Regions from separate parts of the Allorhizobium sp. GW101-3B10 genome, predicted to be linked through region 1. Evidence: predicted binding sites of a transcription regulator. Region 1 holds the regulator's gene; each other region holds the start of a gene.
The links. The regulator PhoB, encoded in region 1, activates phosphate uptake and scavenging genes when phosphate is short. The targets are predictions, from matches to a motif close to TGTCATNNANCTGTCAT.
Positions count from the first base shown of each region.

Region 2: the regulator PhoB is predicted to act here: its motif matches at 2,793-2,809, upstream of AC07Y0_RS05455 (BtaA family protein).
Region 3: the regulator PhoB is predicted to act here: its motif matches at 1,626-1,642, upstream of AC07Y0_RS14405 (PhoX family protein).

Region 1 covers NZ_JBWKZR010000001.1:3,376,955-3,381,635, forward strand. The annotation lists gene AC07Y0_RS16775 (aspartate aminotransferase family protein) at 1-1,061, opposite strand, end outside; gene AC07Y0_RS16780 (GcrA family cell cycle regulator) at 1,499-2,035, shown strand; gene phoB (phosphate regulon transcriptional regulator PhoB) at 2,189-2,872, opposite strand; gene phoU (phosphate signaling complex protein PhoU) at 2,903-3,616, opposite strand; gene pstB (phosphate ABC transporter ATP-binding protein PstB) at 3,663-4,478, opposite strand; gene pstA (phosphate ABC transporter permease PstA) at 4,494-4,681, opposite strand, start outside.
Region 2 covers NZ_JBWKZR010000001.1:1,150,212-1,154,892, forward strand. The annotation lists gene AC07Y0_RS05445 (glycoside hydrolase family 25 protein) at 1-698, opposite strand, end outside; gene AC07Y0_RS05450 (class I SAM-dependent methyltransferase) at 834-1,499, opposite strand; gene AC07Y0_RS05455 (BtaA family protein) at 1,499-2,746, opposite strand; gene AC07Y0_RS05460 (serine hydrolase domain-containing protein) at 2,934-4,307, shown strand; gene AC07Y0_RS05465 (transglycosylase SLT domain-containing protein) at 4,431-4,681, opposite strand, start outside.
Region 3 covers NZ_JBWKZR010000001.1:2,860,081-2,864,761, reverse strand. The annotation lists gene AC07Y0_RS14405 (PhoX family protein) at 1-1,567, opposite strand, end outside; gene AC07Y0_RS14400 (ligand-gated ion channel) at 1,680-2,750, opposite strand; gene AC07Y0_RS14395 (cache domain-containing protein) at 2,747-3,871, opposite strand; gene AC07Y0_RS14390 (acyl-CoA dehydrogenase family protein) at 4,144-4,681, shown strand, end outside.

The sequences.
Region 1 (4,681 bases):
AGCACATGCTCCTCGCGCATCGCCATCAGCAGGTCGGTGTTGGGCACCTTGGCCTTGATGCCGAGCATAAGGCCTTCGCCGCGGATCTCCTCGATGATATCGGGATAACGGTCCTTCAGCGAAGCGAGACCCTGGCGGAAGATCAACGCCACTTCGCGGACGTGGTCGAGGAAACCGTCGGCCAGCACGACGTCGAGCACGGCATTGCCGACGGCCATGGCGAGCGGATTGCCGCCATAGGTCGAGCCATGAGTGCCGGCCTTCATGCCGGAGGCGGCCTCTTCTGTCGCGAGGCAAGCGCCGAGCGGAAAGCCGCCGCCGATGCCCTTGGCGACCGCCATGATGTCCGGGGTAATGCCGGCCCATTCGTGGGCGAACAGCTTGCCGGTCCGGCCGACGCCGCACTGGACCTCGTCCAGCACGAGCAGCAGTTCGTTCTCGTCGCAGATCTGGCGGAGCGCCCGGAGGAATTCGTTCGACGCGGTGCGCAGGCCGCCCTCGCCCTGTACCGGCTCGATCAGGATCGCGGCCGTCTGATCGGTGATGGCCGCCTTGACGGCATCGAGATCGCCGAAGGGCACCTGGTCGAAGCCGGGCGCCTTCGGGCCGAAGCCCTCGAGATATTTCTCCTGGCCGCCGGCGGCGATGGTCGCGATGGTGCGGCCGTGGAAGGCGCCCTCGAAGGTGATGATGTGGAAGCGCTCGGGATGGCCCTTGACGAACTGATAGCGGCGCGCCGTCTTGATCGCGCATTCCAGCGCCTCGGCGCCAGAATTGGTGAAGAAGACGCGATCGGCGAAGGTCGCTTCGGTCAGCCGGCGGCCGAGCGTCTCCTGGCCGGGGACGTCATAGAGGTTCGAGAGATGCCAGACCTTGCCGGCCTGCGTCGTCAGCGCCTCGATCAGGTGCGGATGGGCATGGCCGAGCGAATTGACCGCGACACCGGCCGCAAAGTCGAGATAGCGTTCGCCACCCTCGGTCACCAGCCACACACCCTCGCCTCGCTCGAACCGCAAGGGCGCGCGCATATAGGTCTGATAGAGGGGAGAGGCTTCTGCCATGATGAAAACACTCCTTCGGGAGGGCTTGACGGGACGACGGACGCTTTTGATCTCCCGGCGAACGGTGCCTTGAAAAATCAAAAATGCCGCCTTGCGGCGGCGGGGGCACTATCGACATTTCGACCTTGCCTGTCAACGAAACAGCGCGGCGCGCCTGAATTTTCGACCATGCCGGGAGCAAGACCGCGTCGTTTGACCACGCGAGCGGCCGCGACGCGCCAGGGTAGCAAGTTGGGGAAAACTCCAGAATCGATTCGCGATGATTCGACCGACTCTTGTCACGGAGTCAGCCCGGCACTAGGTTAATAGTCAATAAAGAAACTGCATGCGGCGGAACCAGTCACCGACAGTATCGAGGCGAGTTTGTTTCGGATCCTTCCGAAGCAACGGTGAGCGATTCTGCCATCACAAATCGCGAGCGGCGGAGAGATAACGGCATGAATTGGACAGATGAGCGCGTGGAAAAACTCAAGCGACTTTGGTCGGAAGGCTTGAGCGCGAGCCAGATCGCAGCACAACTGGGCGGTGTGAGCCGCAATGCCGTCATCGGCAAGGTTCACCGACTGAACCTTCCGGGCCGCGCCAAGGCCGGCGGCAGCTCGGCTGCGACGCGGGCAGCCAAGCGCCCGGCGGCTGCACCGCGCGCCACGACCTTCGCGTCGCGCGTCACGACCCGCACCGTCGCCCGCGCCTCGGGCACCAACATGCTCAAGGAAGAGATCGAAATCGACGGCATCGAGGAGATCGCAGTCGCCCCGAGCCGTGGCGTCGTCCTGCCGATTTCGCGCAAGCTGGCGCTGACCGAACTCACCGAACGCACCTGCAAGTGGCCGATCGGCGACCCGATGAAGGACGACTTCCACTTCTGCGGCTGCGAATCCGCGGATACTTCGCCCTATTGCGGCTATCACGCCAAGCTGGCCTATCAGCCGGTCGGCGAGCGCCGCAAGGCAGCGAACGCGGCAGCCCGCTAAGGCGGATCGGACAGAAGTGCCGGGCGGCCTGCCGCCCGGACTTGGCCCTGTCGCGAGACACGACCCATTGGCCGGCCATCTGATGCCGGCGGATACGAAAAACGGGCCACGCGGGCCCGTTTTCTGTTTGTCCGTTGGGATCGACTGCGCCCTTCAGGCTTCCATCGAATAGCCCGCGCCGCGGACCGTGCGGATGACGTCCTGCAGGTTGGAGAAGTTGAGCGCCTTGCGCAGCCGTCCAACATGCACGTCGACCGTGCGCTCGTCGACATAGATGTCGTGGCCCCAGACTCCGTCCAGCAGCTGCGAACGTGAGTAGACACGGCCAGGCGAAGCCATGAGGAACTCCAGCAGGCGGAATTCGGTCGGGCCGAGGCGCACTTCGCGGCTCTTGCGGTGAACGCGATGGGTTTCCCTGTCCAGCTCGATATCGCCGCAGCGCAGGACGCTGGAGAGCACTTCCGGGCGGGCACGGCGCAGCATGGCCTTGACGCGGGCCATCAGCTCCGGCGTCGAGAACGGCTTGACGACATAGTCGTCGGCGCCGGTGGCGAGCCCGCGGACCCGCTCGCTCTCCTCGCCGCGCGCCGTCAGCATGATGATCGGCAGGCGCTCGGTTTCGGGGCGCATGCGCAGACGGCGGCAAAGCTCGATGCCGGACACGCCGGGCAGCATCCAGTCGAGGATCAGCAGGTCGGGAACGCGTTCCTGCAGGCGAAGCTCCGCCTCGTCCCCGCGCAGGATCGTTTCAACCTCGTAGCCTTCAGCCTCCAGATTGTAGCGGAGCAGGACGCTGAGGGCTTCCTCGTCCTCGACGACGGCGATTTTGGGAAGCATGTCGGTCGATAACCTCTCGATGCAGCCGGATTATTCGGTGATGGCACCGAAGGAGGAGGTCAGGTCGTCCTTCGGACGCTCTCCTTCGGGCTGGTCGCCCGTGGCCATGTAGTAGATGGTCTCGGCGATGTTGGTGGCATGGTCGCCGATGCGCTCGATGTTCTTGGCGCAGAACAGCAGATGGGTGCAACTGGTGATGTTGCGCGGATCTTCCATCATGTAGGTCAACAGCTCGCGGAACAGCGAGGTGTACATGGCGTCGATTTCCTCGTCGCGGTCGCGGATCGACTTGGCCTTTTCGGCGGAGCGCGTCGTGTAGACGTCGAGCACTTCCTTGAGCTGGATCAGGGCCAGTTCGCTGAGGTGTTCGAGGCCACGGGCCAGCTTGCGCGGCACGCCGGTCGCCTGGATGGCCATGACGCGCTTGGCATTGCTCTTGCCGAGGTCGCCGACGCGTTCCAGGTCGTTGGCGATGCGCAGCGCGCCGATGATCTCGCGAAGGTCGGCGGCGACCGGTTGGCGGCGGGCGATGGTGATGATCGCCTTGTCGCCGATCTCGCGCTCGGCCGCATCCATGATCACGTCATCGGAAATGACCTTCTGCGCCAGCGCCGCGTCGGAGTTGACCAGCGCCCGCACACTGTCGGCGACCATCTGTTCGGCAAGGCCGCCCATCTCGGTGATGCGGCGCATCAGGTATTTCAGTTCTTCGTCATAGGCGGTGTAGATATGCGATGCCGACATGTTCGTTGTCCTTGAATTTGGTGTCCGCTCGGATGGAAGCGCCGGCTCAGCCGAAGCGGCCCATGATATAGTCCTGGGTGCGCTGATCGTCCGGATTGGTGAACATCTTGTCCGTGTCGTTTTCCTCGACCAGCAGGCCGAGGTGGAACATCGCGGTGCGCTGCGACACGCGGGCGGCCTGCTGCATCGAGTGGGTGACGATGACGATGGTGAAATTGGCGCGCAACTCGTGGATCAGTTCCTCGACCTTGGCGGTGGCGATCGGGTCGAGCGCCGAGCAGGGTTCGTCCATCAGGATGACTTCAGGGCTCACGGCGACGGCACGGGCGATGCAAAGGCGCTGCTGCTGGCCGCCGGAGAGACCGGTGCCGGACTCCTGCAGCCGATCCTTCACTTCGTTCCACAGGCCGGCCTTGAGCAGGCTGCTTTCGACGACCTGGTCGAGATCGGCCTTGGAGCGGGCGAGGCCATGGATGCGCGGGCCGTAGGCGATGTTCTCGTAGATCGATTTCGGGAACGGGTTCGGCTTCTGGAAGACCATGCCGACGCGGGCGCGCAGTTCGACGACGTCGATGGACGGGTCGTAAATGTCCCCGCCATCCAGTGTGATCTTGCCGGTGACCCGGCAGCCGTCGATCGTGTCGTTCATCCGGTTCAGGCACCGCAGGAAGGTAGACTTGCCACAGCCGGACGGACCGATGAGCGCCGTCACGGTGTTCTTGCGAACGTTCAGATTGACGTCAAAAAGCGCACGCTTCTCGCCATAGTACACCGACACGTCTTGGCCGATCATCTTGTAGTCAACTTCGGTCATCTTCTGTTCCAGTGCCTTCTCAACCGCTGCGTCGGACAATATGTTCATCTCTCTTGGCTCCCGTTACCAGCGCCGCTCGAAGCGTTGACGCAAATAGATCGCTATCCCGTTCATCACGATCAGGAACCCAAGAAGAACCAGAATGGCCGCCGAGGTGCGCGCCACGAAGCCGCGCTCGGGGCTGTCCGCCCAGATGTAGATCTGGGTCGGAAGGGCAGTCGCAGCATCCATGACGCCGCCTGGTTCCGAGG
Region 2 (4,681 bases), 2.2 Mb from region 1:
GGAATCACCCCGGTCGAGGTGTACTGCCAGAAGGCCCAACGGCGCTCCGGATAAATCTCTTCCGGATGCTGGGCGACGGCGCGAACCCAGAAATGGTAGTCCTGGAAGCTGCCTTCGAGATTGTCGCGGTGGAAGTCGACCGAGGTGTAGATGATCGGCCGCTTGCCGTAATGCGCCTCGATGCGGTCCATGAAGCGTTTCATCTCGGCGCGCACCGTCATGGCGCTCGGGCGATAGTTGCAGGTCTTCGAGGTAGGGTTCCATTCCACGTCGAGCACCGGCGGCAGGTGCATCGAGGCCTTCGGCACGTTGTGGATGAACCAGTCGGCCTGTTCGTCGGCCGTCGAGCAGAAATAGTAGAAGTGATAGGGCGCGTGCGGAATGCCGGCGGCGGCGGCCTGGCGCCAGTATTCGTCGAAGCGCGCATCGACCCTGTCCTTGCCTTCGGTCGCCTTGATGAAGGCGAAGGAGACGCCGGACTTGCGAACCTTCACCCAATCGACGTCGCCGTTCCATTTCGACACGTCGATGCCATGCACCTTGTGGTGATTCGGTGTCTTGTCGCCGAAATCCTGCGGGTCCTTGTCGCCGAAACGCGGCGTCGAGATCGACGCGGTTTCCATCAGGTCATAGCTGGCGGATGTGCAGCCGCTGAAGGTCAGCGCGATCGGCAGGAGCGAGAGAATAAGCCACCGCATGGAACATCCATAGAAACGAATTCGAGATTATGCCCCTGATGCTGCGCGCGCACACGCAAATACAAAAGAGGCGCAAACCTCTTTCTGCCTCCATCATCGTTAAATATCGGTTATTTTCAACTGTTCTTATGCGGTTCAGGTGCGAATTACCGCATGCCAGGCATAACCGCGGCCGACGGCCTCGAATTCCAGCCGTCCGTTCACCGCATCGGCCCTCGCCGCCATCGCCTCGCGGAGCGTTGCCCGGGGCGTGACATGGAAGCGGGAAAGCCAGCCCTGCAGCAGGCTGCGGAACCAGGCGGGCAGGCGCTCCTGCTGGCCGAAATCGACGACGTGCAGCGATCCGCCGGGCTTGAGCGCGGCAAGCGAGGCGTCGATGGCACCCTCCCAGTCCGGGATCATCGACAGGGCATAGGAGATCATGATCCGGTCGAAGCCATTCACGCCGAAGGCGGCCGCGTCGAAGCGGGTGGCATCGGCCACCTGCAACTGCTGCACGACCGGAATGCCGCGAAAATTCGCCCGCGCGGAGACGAGCATTTCGGCGGAGATGTCGAGGCCGTAGAGTCTGGCTGTCGGATGCAGGCGGTGGGCGAGCAGGAGATTGCGCCCCGTGCCGCAGCCGACTTCCAGCAGCGTGCCGTCGCGCGGCACGTCGAGGCGGGCAATCATCCGGTCACGGCCGAAGAGGTAGTATTTGCGCGTCAGGTCGTAGATGTGCCGCTGGTAGCGATACATGCCGTCCATGCGTTCGGCGTGTTCGGTATCGAGGTTAGCGCCAGCGGTCGGCTCGACGGCCATCAGGCTTTCCTCTCGTAGATGTGGAAGCCGCCGTAGATCGCCGAACGGTCGAGCTTGTTCAGTTCCTGCGAGCGGGCGGCGTGGTAGGTCCACTGGCTGAGCACCGCGTCGGAAAGGCGCCCGTCGAGCACGCTCTTCTCCGCGGCCGTGCGGAAGATCACGCGGGCGCCGGGGGCGGCGGTGCGGGTGATCTCGCTCCACAGGGCGTTGAGCTGGTCGTCGTTCATCCAGTCCTGCGCGTCGAGCAGGCTGTAGCGGTCCACGCTGCCGGCCGGTTTCGAGGCCAGAAGCTCGGTGAAGTTGGCGTGATGGACCGTCACCCGCCCGGTATTGGCGCGGATCGCCGGATAATTCTCTACCCTCAGATAGGTCGGCAGGGCGCCCTCGTTCGGCTTCGGATAGCGGCGGGCGAAGGCCTGCCAGGCGAAATAGTTGTCCTTGAGCGGGAAGTGGCAGGCGAGCTTCTCCAGCCGGTGACGCAGCACCGGGGCGATCGTGCCGCCTTGGGAAAGGCTGGCAAGCTCGTCATATTGCTGCGGCGGAATGCCGAGGCCGAAGAGCGAGCTCTTGCGGCTGGTCATCCAGCGGATCAGCGGCTTTTCGAACAAGGGCGCGATACGCATGTCAAAGAACTGGCGCTGTTCGCGCAGCGATGTCGTCCGGGCGAATTCGGTGAGATCCACGCCGTGCAGGCGCGCCAGCAGATGGCCGGCGCCGATGAAGCGGCCGAGCAGGCCGGTGCGGCAGAAATTGCCGTCGAAGGCGGCAATCCGGCGCTTGCCGTCGAGGCCGCGCCGGTTCCAGTAGCTGCGCGTCCAGTCGTCGAGATTGGGGGCGACGTAGCGGTCGAAATTGCGGCTGTTGGTGCGGTTGCGCTCGCCGGCGAACTGACGCACCACGGCCTCGTGATCCGGCATGTGGCGGAAGGTGGCAAGCTTCAGCCGGTTCAGCGCGACATGGTTCGGATTGAGGTCGACCACGTCGATCCGCGAAGGATGGCGCGACAGGTAGGCGAGCATGTTGCAGCCACCCGAACCGATCGTCACGATCGAATGGCCCTCGGAGAGTTCCATGGCCTCCATGTCGACCTCGGGGTCTTCCCAGATCTGGGCATAGACTAGGCCGGAGAACAGCAATTCGAACAGCCGCTCCGACAGACCGTCGCGGCTCAGCGGCTTGTGCTGGAGCAGGGCGCTCTTCAGCTTGTGGTTCTTGCGAAAGCCGGCATCGGGCGCAACATCGGTCATCTGTGTCAGCCATCCATTGAACGTTGATGGCGTTTAGCCGCGCACTGCTACAGTTTGATGACGCGGCCTGTTGGCGAATGCGGGCGGGTCTTGCACGTGCAAAAAAGCCGTGCGCAGCTGCGTTTGACGCCTTTCGCGCGTCGGCAATTCCTGCTTGCATGAATGGAGATCGGCGGAGGAGACGTCCATGCAACTGTTGGTGACGGTACTGAAGGGAGCGGTGCTGACCGCGATCCTGCTGGTGGGCGGCGCGATCGTCTGGCTGTCCGCTGCGCCGCCTGAACTGCTTCGGGTCGGCACGGGCTATGCGGCGAAGATGATCTGCTCCAACGTCTTCCTCGCCGGGCGCGATCCGGAGGCGGTGCTGGCGCTCGACGTCCAGGCGCCCGGCCATCCGCTGCTGAAACTGATCGGCATCACCGTGGACACCGAGAACAAGGTGGTCACGGCGCGGATGCTCGGAGCGTTTGCCGCTGGCACCGCCGTCTATCGCGAGGGCCTCGGCTGCGCCAGCGTTCCCGATGGCGACGTTGAGGCGGCGCGCGCCGTTGCCGCCCCGTTGTTGCCGCCGAGGCCTGCGGGCGACCCGGCGACACCGTGGCCGGCCGGCGAGCAGACCGGCCCGACGGACGGCCGCATCGCTTCACTCCTTGCCGACCCGGCGCTTGGCGGCCCCGGCATGCGGGCAGTCGTCGTCATCAAGGACGGCCGGATCGTCGGCGAAGCCTATGGTGAGGGCTTTTCCGCCAGAACGCCGCTGCTCGGCTGGTCCATGGCAAAGACTGTCAATGCGGCGATCATCGGCCGGCTGGTCGAGGAGGGACGCCTCTCCCTCGACGATGACAAGCTTCTGGCGGGCTGGACGGATGCGCCGCACGCGTCGATCCGGCTGCGCAGCCTGCTGGCGATGGAGAGCGGGCTCGAATTCAACGAGGACTATGGCGACGTCACCGACGTGACCCGCATGCTCTATCTCGAACCGGACATGGCGGGCTTCAGCCTCGCGAAACCGGTGCTGGCGAAGACGGGCGAAAGCTTCGGCTACTCCTCGGGCACGAGCGTCCTGCTCACCCGCATCTGGATGAGCAAGTTCCCCGACCAGGCGCAGGCGCTCGCCTATCCCCGCATGGCGCTGTTCGACCCGCTCGGCATGACGAGCGCCGTGCTCGAAGCCGATGCCGCGGGAACCTTCGTCGGCAGTTCCTATCTCTACGCCACCGCCCGCGACTGGGCGCGCTTCGGCCAGTTCCTCGTCGACGACGGCGTGTGGAACGGGGAGCGGCTGTTGCCGAATGGTTTCGTCACCGCGATGCAGAGGCCGACGGCCGCGTCCGGCGGGCGCTATACGGAGATCCAGGCCTGGCAGGTAGGGCCGGGCGACGAACCCGACGAGAGCTTCGGCCTGACGCCCGAGACCTTCTGGCTGGAGGGCCATGACGGGCAGGTGGTCGCGGTCATCCCTTCGGAACGTCTTGTCGTCGTGCGGCTGGGCCTGACGCCCTCCAAGCTCGGCTATCGGCCGCAGAAACTGGTGAAGGCCGTCTCGGACGCGCTGCGCTGACCGGCTCATGCGTCGGCCGTCGTGGCCTTCGGCGCTGGCGTGTGAGCCTGGCGGGCGAGGGTGGGGGATCGAAGTCCCGTGCGGCGGGACCCTGGCGCGGTGCCGAGGGTCAGCAGCCGCCAATCACATGAAACCGGGCTGGAGGACGTAGAGCATGTCCTTGCGCTTGGCGTCGTAGTAGTAGCCGCGCGAATAATGCCGGACGGCACCGTCATGGCTCTTGTCGGCGACGAGCCAGGCGCCCTTGAGATACTTGATCGCGTATTTCAGATTGGTTTCGGCATCGAACAGGCCGGAGGCCGGGCCGTCGTAGCCCATCGACTTGGCGGTCGAATATTTGATCTGCATGAGGCCGTAATGGCCGTTGTTGTAGG
Region 3 (4,681 bases), 520 kb from region 1:
AGGCGTCGCCCTTGTGCACGTCCGGATTGCCGGCCATGACGAACAGGTCCCACTTGAACTTGCCGTCGGCATGGTCGTCGTTTTCCGGATACCAGCGCACGATCTGGCCGTACTCGTTCTTTTCGCGCGGGTTGACGGCGCTCACTTCCATCACGTCGCCGCCGGCATTGGTGCGCATCTTGCCGTCCTTCAGAACGCCGCGATTGCTGTTGTTCGTCAGTGCGCAATAGGCTTCGATGGCGACCGGGTTGATGGCGACCCATTCCGGGCGGTCCATGGTCGTGGCGCCGACCTTGGAGGCGGCCTGGCGGGTGAAGACGCAGATCTCGTCCATCTTCATGCCGGTCGATTCCGGCGTCAGCGCGACCCATTCGCCGGTGCCGTCGTCGGAGAACTTGGCGACGAAGAGCGTGCCTTCGTCGAGCAGCTTCGAGGTGTCGCCGCCCGGCACGTAGATGCCGTTGGAGACGTACTTATAGAGGAATTCGCCACGCTCGTCGTCGCCCATATAGACGACCACGCGGCCGTCGCGTGCGATGACGACGGCGGCGTTTTCATGCTTGATACGGCCGAGAGCGGTGCGCTTGACCGGGGTCGAGGACGCATCCGACGGGTCGATCTCGACGATATAGCCGGCGCGGCGCGGTTCGTTCGGGTTCTTCGCCACGTCGAACCGTTCATCGAACTTCTCGTAGGCGTAGCGGGTCTCGGCGACGATGCCGTAGCGCTTGTAGTCGTCCGGCAGCTTAAAGGCGGCGTCGGTCGTGCCGAAATAGCCGTTGAAGTTTTCTTCGCAGGTCAGATAGGTGCCCCACGGCGTGCGGCCGGCGCCGCAATTGTTGAAGGTCCCGAGACAGTCGGTGCCGTTCGGATCGGCGGCAGTCTTGATGAGATCCGAGCCGGCGGCCGGGCCCGAGAGCTTCATCGGCGTGTTGTGATGGATGCGGCGGTTGAACGGGCTGTCGAGAACGATCTCCCAGCCATTCTCCCCTTCGGCCACTTCCATGACGGTGACGCCCTGCATGTTCTGCAGGATCTTCACGTCGTCGGCGCTGGCCGGCACGCCCTTTTCGGTGTGCGGCAGGTTGATTTCCGGATTTACGTATTCATGGTTGATGGCGATGATCTGGTGGTCGCCGGCCACGAACAGCTCCATGCCGTCGGTGTTTTCGCCGAAGACCTTGTCGGAATGCTCGACGGAAACGCCTTTGGCGGGATCGACGTCCGGAACGTTCGAGAACAGCGGCTGGCCCCATTTGGCAAGCGGCTTCCAGCTGTAGCCTTCCGGAACATGCACCGTGGCATCGGTCTGGATGGCGATCGGCTTGAAGGCGAAGCGCGAGGCGGCTTCCTGCGCCTGTGCGGAGGTCGAGGACATCAGGTTGGCGGCGGTGCCGAGCGTGCCCATGGCGGCTGCAGCCGAACCGAGCGCCAGCACGCCACCGAGAAAGCCGCGTCGCGAAAGGGCGGTCTCGACGATGCGGTCGAAATCGGTTTCCGCCGGCGGCGGGTTCTGCAGTTCGTCCCATTCGTCCCAGGACAGTTTGCTCTTGTTCAGATCGGTCATGGATGTGCTCCGCGGTTGGTCAGGGGTGGACTTTCCAACTTGCGGTTAGCGGGCCTGCGTTACAGTCCTATGACAGAGGGAACGTTTGCGCAGGGGCTAATCAAGGCTCCGCTCAAAGGAGCGAGCGGGCCACCGAGCAGATGCAGATCAGTACGAAGCTGGTCGGCACGCTGTAGCGGATATTGTCGCGGATGGCAGTTTCGAGATGCGGGTAGCGATGCTTTCCCGGGAAGTTCGAGTACACCAGGATGATGTTCAACAGCAGCACGAAGACGAGATAGAAATAGCCGAGGGAAACCATGAAGGCGACGGGCGAATTCATCGAGATCGAACCCGGAAAGCTCGATTCATAGGTGAAGCTCAGGGCGGCGAGCGCCAAGAGCGCCGAATAGGTCATCGGCGCCTTGTCGCCGAGAAGCTTTTCCGGCGCCCACAGGATGAACAGCGACACCGAGAGCACGGCGACGAACGGAATGAAGATCGGCAGCAGATAATAGGGCCATTGCCGTTCGATCACGGTTGCGGCCTTGATGCGCACGAAGGGCTTGGCGTTCCAGCCATGGAAGCGTTCCATGACGAACTGCAGCGACCGCGCCGTCCAGTTGGTGGCAGACAACTCCCTGGCGACCGACGACAGTTCCCGGTCGATGTCGTTCATCACGAAGATCACCTCGTCGGCAGAATGACGCGGCGTCACGAAGGACAGCGTCAGCTTCTGCCGGTCGAAGGGGAAGGTCGTCATGTCGACGTCGACGCGAAAATCGGCGTCGAGCCGGCGAATGCGCGTCACGGTGCCGTCGGCGCGCAGCGACAGCGACACCGAGCTTGAGCGCGGTTCGCTGATCTGGTTCTCGATCTCGGTACCCGGCGTCCACATCGCCGCGAGCTTGGCCTCGGCATCGGCTCCCACATGGTCGAAGCGGCCGAAGCCCGTCACCTTCGGGTCGAAGGCCTGGCCGGGATCCGTCCAGCGTTCGGTGATCTCCACCATCATCGAGGCTTCTCCCGCGGTCTCGCTGAGCCTCGAGAGGCTGAGCACCCGCATGGAGAAATGCACGGGCAGGGGAAGATGGATGCCGGACGGCAGCGGCCGCGCGGTCTCCTCGGCGCAAGCGGATCCCGCGATCGCCAGCCATCCGGACAGGAGAAGCAGGCCGAGCGCTCGGACGAACCGCGCCGTCACGCGGCACCTCCGTCGGGTGTTTCGGTGGATGCTCGATCCGACAGCGTGCCGATGGCGCGGCGCAGGCGCCTGTAGTCGGCCAGCCCGTCCTCTCCAGGAGACACATCGACGCTTGTGCCCGCAGCCTGGGCCTCGGCATAGCCCGCAAGATCGGCAAGCGGCCGGATGACCATGGCGCGAATGGCGATCGTCACGACGGAGAAGGCGGCGATCATGCCGACGATCGTGACGATGGCGGCGGTGGCGACGGCGCGCCGAAAGCCGCTGTCGAGGTCGGTGAAGTCGCGCGCGATCAGGATGGTGCCGATCATCCGGCCGGAATAGTCGAGCAGCGGCTGGGCAAACGTGCCGAAACGCTTGCCCTCGACCTCCGCCATGCCCTGCACCGGCTCTCGCGACAGGCCGATCTCGCGCCGGTCGTAGAGCGTCTGGAACAAGGCGGTGTCGGTCGCGGCCTCGATCGCAAGGCCGGCGAGGTCCTTCGGCGGGGTGGCACCCTGGGGCGAAAGCCCGGTCATCGCCGGGCTCAGAAACAGCGCGAAATCGGCGCCGGATGCTGATTTCGCCAGTTCGATCAGGGATTTCAGCTCGACCCCGACTTCCACCGTGCCGATCAGGGTGTCGCCCTCGACGATCGGCGCGACGGCGCGCAGGCTGAGGCCCGCCAGCCCCACTTCCAGGCCCTTCTGCAGCACGCGGCTGCGATTGGCGGCGAGGATCATCGGGCGGATCGAGGAGAGGTCCTGGCCGAAATTCTTCGGATCCTGGACGCGCAGGAAGCTCTTGATGTCGGCGGTATGGAAATGCAGCATATTGACGCCGGCTTCGCTGGCAAGCGCCGCGTAGGCTGGCTGCAGCAGTCGGGTCAGGCCCTCCCGGTCCCCGGCCTTCATCAGAGAAATCACCAGCGGGTCCTTGGCCATGCGGTCGGCATGGGTGGCCGACAGGCTGGCGGCCTGCGCCATGGACGAGGTGAGGAGCAGCGCGGTGGCCTGCATCTCGTTCATCTTGCTGGTGGACAATTGCCGGTTGCCGCCGCCGACCACCACCAGGGCGCCCGCAGACAGGATGAGACCGAACAGCACAGCAATGACAAGGGCGAGCGATCTGTCGAGTGTCATGGATTTCCGTTTTTTGCTTCAGCTTCGCTGACGCCGTTCGTAGGCCAGTTGCGACGGTCAGGTAACGTCCAACTTTGGGCGTATCCCGGTTCGCCGGCCCTGTTGCGAACCGACGCGATGCGATAGCCTTGCGCCAGCGGCCCGAACGCTTGGGGAGCGCAAAACGGTTTGACGTTTACGTAAAAATCAATTAGCCAAATCGACACGTTTCCGCCGCCGCCGCAAGGCCGGACGCGCGGTAACCGCCAGTCGCAAGCAGGAGGAGCATGCCCATGTACAAGGCGCCGGTAGACGAAATCGCGTTCACCCTCAAGCATGTCGCCGGAATGGCCGAAGCGCTCGAACAGGGCCGGCTTGGCGATCTGAGCGACGATCTCGTCGATGCCATCCTGGCGGAAGCCGGCCGTTTCGCCTCCGATGAAGTGGCACCGCTCGCCGAGATCGGCGACAAGCAGGGCGCCCGCATGGTCGACGGCAAGGTTCTCGTGCCTGACGGCTGGGCAGACCTCTATCGCCACTGGGCCGAAGGCGGCTGGAACGCGCTGGTCGCGCCGGAAGAATTCGGCGGGCAGGCCCTGCCGCACATGCTCAACGTCGCGGCGCTGGAAATGTGGAATTCCGGCTCCATGGCCTTCGCGCTCGGCCCGACGCTCACCATGGGCGCCTCGGAAGCCCTGGCCACGCACGGCAGCGCCGCGCTCAAGGAAAAATTCCTGCACAAGATGGTGTCCGGCGAGTGGACCGCCTCGATGAACCTGACCGAGCCGCATGCCGGCTCCGACCTCGGCGTGATGAAGTCGCGCGCCGAGC